DNA from 2 places in the Paenibacillus sp. CECT 9249 genome. Region 2 is predicted to be linked to the other one. Evidence: predicted binding sites of a transcription regulator. Region 2 holds the regulator's gene; the other holds the start of a gene.
What was found. The regulator LexA, encoded in region 2, represses DNA repair genes until DNA is damaged. The targets are predictions, from matches to a motif close to CGAACATATGTTCG.
Positions count from the first base shown of each region.

Region 1: a site for LexA is predicted at 1,877-1,890, ahead of LQ229_RS12990 (DNA polymerase IV). Genes of this name have one in related genera too.

Region 1 is NZ_CAKKLI010000014.1:111,142-115,048, reverse strand. It holds gene LQ229_RS13005 (YitT family protein) at 1-502, opposite strand, end outside; partial or broken gene LQ229_RS13000 (globin domain-containing protein) at 956-1,222, shown strand; gene LQ229_RS12995 (hypothetical protein) at 1,391-1,750, shown strand; gene LQ229_RS12990 (DNA polymerase IV) at 1,978-3,237, shown strand; gene LQ229_RS12985 (hypothetical protein) at 3,234-3,707, shown strand; gene LQ229_RS12980 (Nramp family divalent metal transporter) at 3,720-3,907, opposite strand, start outside.
Region 2 is NZ_CAKKLI010000028.1:24,164-28,070, forward strand. It holds gene glnA (type I glutamate--ammonia ligase) at 1-147, shown strand, start outside; gene LQ229_RS18135 (DUF559 domain-containing protein) at 421-1,089, opposite strand; gene lexA (transcriptional repressor LexA) at 1,333-1,956, opposite strand; gene LQ229_RS18145 (LysM peptidoglycan-binding domain-containing protein) at 2,151-2,507, shown strand; gene LQ229_RS18150 (DUF896 domain-containing protein) at 2,681-2,875, shown strand; gene LQ229_RS18155 (methyltransferase) at 2,963-3,511, shown strand; gene LQ229_RS18160 (HAD-IA family hydrolase) at 3,559-3,907, shown strand, end outside.

The DNA.
Region 1 (3,907 bases), on a different contig from region 2:
ATAATACGATCACGTCAAACAATATGAACATCGTTCCGATTGAAATTCCGGTCCACTTGCTCAGAAATAAAGCCAAGATGTCGTCGCCGCCCGTCGCTCCGCCGAAGCGAAGCACGATCCCGGCTCCGAATCCGGTCGTTACGCCCGACAATATCGCCGCGATGAGCATATTATGGCGAAAGTCCATGACCAAAGGCGAGAAGCGCTCGAACAAATCGTAAAATATGGACAGCGAGGCTGCGGCAATTACCGTATTGAGCAAAAAATTGCGCCCTTTCACAAACATCGCAGCGACAATGATCGGAATATCGAGCATCAGCATCGTAATCGCAGGCGACCAGTCAAACGCGTACTTGCCCAGCAATGCCAAACCGACAAAGCTTCCTTCCGCCAAATTATTCTGAAAATTGATGTGATAGTAACTAAAAGCCAAAATAAACGTACCGATTAAAATGACAGCAATTTGTTTACCCTGTTGAATCCGTTCTTCTTTTCTCCTCATATAAGTTCCCTCTTATCGTCGTTGGTTTCGTTTCAAACGTACAACCAACCACGTGAAGAAACTTCGAGGACTTCATCCTTCGCATCATCACACTCTTCTTTCGTAATTGGTTGTTGGCAAGCCGACATATCAACCAATGACGAAGCTAAGTGTAGGAGAGATCATAACGTTTCCAGACTGTCCTTTGGGAATTCGTCCTTCGGGGACACATGGTATCCTGATCCTTTCTTTTTTTGAAATGATACATTTATTATACCACAACATGCATCGTTTAAGAAGAAAGAATTTTCAGAATATTTTGTCTAATAAAGGCGGTTTTTGTATCGGAAACGTTCACCTTTCGGCCGTTTTTTCTGTGACTTAGATCACAATTCACTCCCTTTACCGGTACTATACTGGGACTCATGGCGATATGCCAAGGGATGCAACACATTATACGATGGAAAAAGAGGGATGAACGATGTTGAATCAACGAACGATATCATTAAATCGACTGTACCGGTGTTGGAGACGAACGGCCGGGCTATTACGGAAACATTTTACAAGCTCTTATTTGCGAACTACCCCGAACTTTTAAATATATTCAATCACGCCAACCAACGGCAAGGCAAACAGCAGGCGGCGCTGGCGAATGCGGTATATGCCGCCGCGGCCCACATCGATCGGCTGCATGCGATCATGCCGACGGTCGAGCAAATTGCGCATAAGCACCGTGCGCTCCCAACACCCTGCCCCCGCGCTCGCGGACGGGGTGTTGGTTTATTTTTTGCAAATCGCGAAAATTCCGCTTGAAATGAGAATCCGTATTCGCTATTCTGAATATAATCATAACAGGAACATATGTTTGATTATTGGAATAAATTATACAACCGTTAAGGAAGTGTTCGCATGAAAACCGTTCCCCAGCAAACGGAAGAAGATTTCCTGCTCGTCAAACAATACGTGCTGCTCCCGATCTTGCTCGATGTACTGGAGCGGGATATTAACGTTCTTGGAACCGTCCGTTTAAAGATGCCCGAAGTCTATATTAACCATCTGCGCCAGGTGCAAGATCAAACCCACAAAGATTTGGTACGAATCAGAAACAGGCTGAAGACGCGCGGCATTCGCGTATATGAGGAGAATCGAACGGCAAATGGCATCGAAGCCCTTTATCTTTGCCGCGGATACCACCGCAAATTGTCCATGCTGTGGAGTGTCGTGAAGTCCGACATCGAAAGGGGGCTTACCCGGTATCTTCAGAATTGAAATTTTTGACAAAACCTCGCTCGCTTCCCCTGCCTTCTTCTTTTTGCTGCTTTATCGATAACTTATTTGCTGTAGATTTAGGAGTATCTTGGCGATTTTTACATTCTAATTATTCCCATTGCATTACGAACGTACATTCTGTATATAATAAGAATACACGTTCGTATTGGGCGGCGTGTACCGACTTTGTTAGCACTTCTCCGAATCGATTATAGGAGTGAATTGCCATGCATCAAGAGCGAACCATTATGTTAATTGACGGACAATCATTCTATGCCTCGATTGAAAAGGCGGGCCGGCCGGACTTAAAAAACAAGCCGGTAGCCGTAGGCGACCCTTCCAGAAAATCCGGAATCATTCTGGCCGCTTGCCCGGTGGCCAAATCACGCGGCGTAACAACGGCCGAAAGAGTGGGCGAGGCGCTTGCGAAATGTTCCGATTTGATCGTCATACGGCCCCGAATGCAAACTTATATCACCATATCCTTGCTTCTTACCGAGATCTTCGAGTCCTTTACGGACCAGGTCGAACCTTATTCCATTGACGAACAGTTTCTTGATATTACAGGTTCTATCGGTTATTTCGGGGCGCCGGAGGAGATTGCCCGCGAGATCCAAACGCATGTCCTGCTATCGACGGGAGTTTGGACGCGTTGCGGAATTGGACCAACGAAAGTGTTGGCCAAAATGGCTACCGACAATTTTGCCAAAAAGACGTCCAAAGGCATCTTTAAACTTGGCTTCGACAATTTGGAATCCGTATTATGGCCGTTGCCGGTGCATCGAATGTTTATGGTCGCTTCCCGAATGACTCGGCATTTTACGCGCATGGGTCTTTGCACGATCGGCGACATTGCACGTCTGGAACTGAATGATTTTAAAAGGCGCATGCGGCAGGAGATGGGTAAACAAAGCGATATACAGGCGGAATATTATTGGCAGACGGCGCGTGGAATAGACCCCAGCCCTGTCGTGGCAAGCATTCGCAATCAATTAAAATCGGTTAGCCACGGCAAGGCGCTCAGAAACAGCCTTTATCGGAAGATGGAAGATATTGAGGTTGTGCTGCTGGAATTGGTGGTGGAGGTTTGCCGCCGCAGCAGAAGGCTGGGTTATATCGGGCGGGTCGTGTCCGTCGGAGCGGCGGAAACGGATGGCCAACGTTCGGCCTCGTTTCATAGACAGGTAACGATTCCTCATCCTACCTCCCTTTCACATGAAGTCGCATCGGCGGCTCTCGGAATTTTCCGTAAACATTGGAGCGGCATGCCCGTTAGCCATCTCTATGTTGCATTGACCGAGTTGACAGACGATAACGTTATTCAGCTTACTTTTTTCGACGACCGAATCAAGGCATACCGCCTGGAAAGAGTAACGGATGAGATTAAGGATAAATACGGCAGCGCCGCTATTATGAGGGCATCGTCGTTACTACAGTCCGGAGTAGCCCGCGAGCGGGCGGAACAGATTGGAGGCCATTACAAATGAGCAAACTGGACGGCAACGAACGGTGGAAGTCCAAAATGCTGCTTACCGAGCATCAAGAACAATACGAACATCGCCACGACGCAAAGAACTCCCGGAAACGGCCTACGGAGGACGAGTTGATCATGATCCGGGACTGTATCCTGCTTCCGTACATGTTAAGCATGGTACAAAAGAGCATCGAAGACATAGAGAACCGTTCCAATCTTCTAAAGCAGCTTTATTTGACCGCAGGCCGGGTATTAATGAACCGAATAAGTGCGGATTTGTACAGACTGCGCCGCGAATTGTCAAGGCGTAATATTAAAATCATGAATGACGAGCAAGCGGATATGGTAATATATCACCGTTTTATTTGCAGAGGATACGAGGAACGCTTTGGAATGGTTCGGGATGTTATGCGTTCGGAAATCAGCATTCGATTGTCCAAATATGTGAAAGAATTGGCCGGCCGAATGAGTGCAAACGAATAATCGTTACTGCCATTAAAACAATGTTTCAAATAAAAGAAATATGTTCAATAGGACGACTAAAAAAGCGATGATCCAAGCCAATATCGTTGTCAAGCGGCGATTCACTAATCCCCCCATAATATTCCTATTGCTTGTAAACATAATGAGCGGTACCAGCGCAAAAGCAATTCCAAATGAAAGCACGACTTGGCTTATCACTA
Region 2 (3,907 bases):
GTCGAAATGGCGAAGAGCGAATTGATCCATTCCGCCTTGGGCGATCATGCGTTCGCGCATTTCTACGAATTGAAGGAGATCGAGTGGGATATGTTCCGCACCCGGGTCCATCAATGGGAACGCGACCAATACATGACCTTATATTAAGATTATTCTCGAATGGAAAGAGCCCTTGCGGGCTCTTTTTTTATACATCTGCAGCGCCGAGCGGGGGCCCATCAACCCGGAAACAAATCAATTAGCGGTATTTGCTACTGTTATTTTGGAGTAACTGGCTAGTTTATCGAAACTAGCTGGAATTTCTGGCGCTAATTTTGAGCAATTTGGCTGCGATGAAGATGTGGCTTCTATTAACGGTAGGATTTACCGCTAATTTCGATATTCTTAGGATATCAGGGGAATTAGCGCCTGATTTTGGAGCTAATCCAAGTAATTCCATACTCCGGGCGCCAGTTCATACCGAACGATTCGTTCTCCGTTGCCGCGGTAAGAGGGGAGGAGCCAACCTTGGGCGCATAATCGTTTCAGCATGAGGACGGCCGGTTTATGATTGACGTCCAGATGACGTTCCACATCCTTCGGCCTGATCGGACCGGCACATTGGATAGCGAAACGAATGATTTCTTTCTCGGCGAACGAAGCGCGCGACGCTGGAGTCTGATTGGACAAATATCTGCTTAACACCATTTGCAGCAATGTCATGCATAATTGGGGATGCTGTTCCACATCGTCGTACGCAAAGGAGATGACTTGATATCCCATCGCATGCAGGAATGTTTCGCGGTTTAACTCGTTGCAATATTTGTGCCGGTCCATCTCCCGTACGTGGGCAGCGTATCCTTTCACTTCAATAATCAGCTTTACATGCCCGGGCAGCCATGCAAAATCCGCGAAGTAGGTTCGTCCCCGCCAATCCAGCACTTCGTATTCGGGATGGAGATGCTCCAAATTCCCGCGAAGCGGCCACCATACGTTTCTGAGAAATAAGGACTCGGCATGCCGATGCCCTCTTTCCAGCCGGCCCCGGCGTTCTCCCGTTCTGCTGGCTAGATGGCGCTGAATAAATTGATCGTAAACTTCTTCGAACATTGAATCGTTCCTCCTTCATAAATGACAAAAACGCCCCGCTTTCATTCGTTAAGAATGAAACGGGACGTTCTTCGTCTCCTTAAGCAGTATAGATCAATAAGTCGGATGCGTCGAGCCTTCATCGGCGACTTAGCGCCCGGAATTGGCTTTGTAATTACAAGCAAGCCTTCCGCAATGCAATTGGAAAAACGTGCAGCCGCAAGGGCTCGAGGTAAAAGCTCTTTATCCAACCTATGTAACCGATCAATGGATATCGCGGAATACGCCGATCACTTTGCCGAGGATGGTGACATGATTGAGACGAATCGGCTCCATCGTGGCGTTCTCCGGCTGAAGGCGGATATGGTCCTTTTCTTTGTAGAACGTTTTCACAGTCGCTTCGTCATCCTCCGTCATCGCCACGACAATGTCTCCGTTATCCGCGGTTTGTTGCTGCCGAACGATGACATAGTCTCCGTTATGAATGCCGGCTTCGATCATACTGTCTCCGATGACCGATAGCATAAATACGTTATGATCCCCAACAAAATGTTCGGGCAGCGGGAAATAATCCTCAATATTCTCGGTGGCCGTAATCGGCATGCCGGCCGTTACTTTCCCGACGACAGGAACTTTGGTAATCGAATGTGTATATAAATGGGTTTGCTCGTCTTCCTGGCCCAAAATTTCGATCGCACGCGGCTTGGTCGGATCGCGGCGTATCAGCCCTTTCTTCTCCAACCGGTCGAGATGCCCGTGTACCGTTGAACTTGAAGCCAAACCTACGGCTTCGCCAATTTCCCGTACCGAAGGAGGGTAGCCTTTAGCCCGTACTTCGTTGCGAATGAATTCCAGAATCGCTTGCTGCCGATTTGATAACTTGGACATTGCCGTATCAACTCCAATGCTTTTTATCAAAATTATACCATAGAACTTCAGTTCGCACAAACGTAAGTTCTAAATATTTTCAATAGGAAAGAAACAAAAAAAGAACAAACGTTCGAAAAACGGATTGACTCAAACAAGTGTTCGTGTTATGATGTGGATATCGTAAATAGAACAAGTGTTTGGGGTGTTGATATATGATCAACCAATACAGTACTTATAAGAGCATTTATCATGATTCGCCGCTCATAACGGACCGTCAAGTTCGGCAAAACCGCAAGGTTGGGCAAGTTTTCTTATTTGCTGCGGTCTTGCTGCTGCTCACCAGTTTCGGCATTGTCAAGGCATTTGCCTCTTCAGACGATGACGAATGGGCGTTCGAATCGACCCCCGCCAAACAAATTATCGTTACGCAAGGCGAAACGATGTGGAGCATCGCCAAGCGTTATAAGCCTGAACGTATGGACATTCGCAATTATATTGAAGATATGAAGAAATTGAACCATAAACGTACTTCCGCCATTCAGGCCGGGGAACTGCTATCTATTCCTTAACCGCAGGTTTCCTCGCTTAATTCCCGCTTACCTTCATAATATAATGAAACGCCCTGGCGAGTGAGCGCCTGGGCTATTCGCATTCCCTTGACAACCTGTTATGTACATGTCAAAGTAAAGAATGTACTATGTTTACAATCGGTTTCACGCAGTAAACGTGGAGGAGGGACAACATGGAAATCGATGCTTTGGTCGCGCGAATTAACGAGTTGGCGCGCAAACATAAATCCGTCGGTTTGACGGAAGAAGAAACGTTGGAACGCGAAAAGCTGCGCAAACAGTATATCGAAGGCTTCAAACGGTCGCTTCGTCAGCAATTGGATTCGATCGAATTCGTAGACGAAAATTCGAATACGATTAAGCATTAATCGCATTCGAATCATTTCGGCGCGGCTTCTTCATCGTTCGGAAAATAAAAGTCAAACGCGATATCAGCTATAGGAGGATCAATTCACATGTCTCGTTCTTGGGAAAGAATGGTTCGCAAAAATACGCAAGCGGTTAACCGTGCGCGGAAGAAGCAAGGGAAAGGAACAATCACCACGGCATCCAAGTCGGAATTCGATAAATTTTTGGGCCGCAGCATTATATTGCCTACGGTTTTGATCGGGTTTGCGCTGATGTACGCCGTGATGACGGCCGGCGTAACGCCGGAAACTTCGTCGACTCTCTATTGGGTTACGATCGGATTGTACATTTTGCTCGGGGTCACTTTTATATTCCGCCGGCCTTATTTGGCAGTCGGCAAATCATCGGTGATGACGCGCCGGCTGAATCGGGATCGCCGTTTAGAAGCGGGGCAAATCAAGCAAATTACGGTTCAGAAAGGTTATGTCGTCATTGAGCCGAGTATTAAAGGTTCTGCTTGGGTATTTTCGCGTTTGACGAACCGATACGACACGCAGGCGATGGCCGAACGGTTGGAGGAATTCGCCAAAGCCAACAACGTGCCGTTCGAAAACAAAGAAAAGCGGGAAGATCAGGCGGAAGTAGAAGAAAAGTGAACAACCTCTATATATAGAAGAAACTTGCGCAGGAAAGGGAGAGGAACATGGCCATTAAGGCGGTATTATTTGATTTGGACGACACGCTCTTGTGGGACGACCGCAGCGTACAGGAAGCGTTTGAAGCGACTTGCGAAGCTGCGCGGCAAAGCCATCCGGGCATCGATCCGTCGGAACTGGAGCAGGCGGTACGCACGGAGGCGAGAGCGTTATACGCAACGTACGATACGTTCCCGTTCACGCAGATGATCGGCATTAACCCGTTTGAAGCGTTATGGGGAAATTTTACGTCAGGGGAACAGCCGGAGTTCCGGAAGCTGCAGCAATTGGCACCGGCTTATCGCAAAGACGCGTGGACGCGCGGTTTGAAGGCGTTAGGCATCGATGACGCGGAGA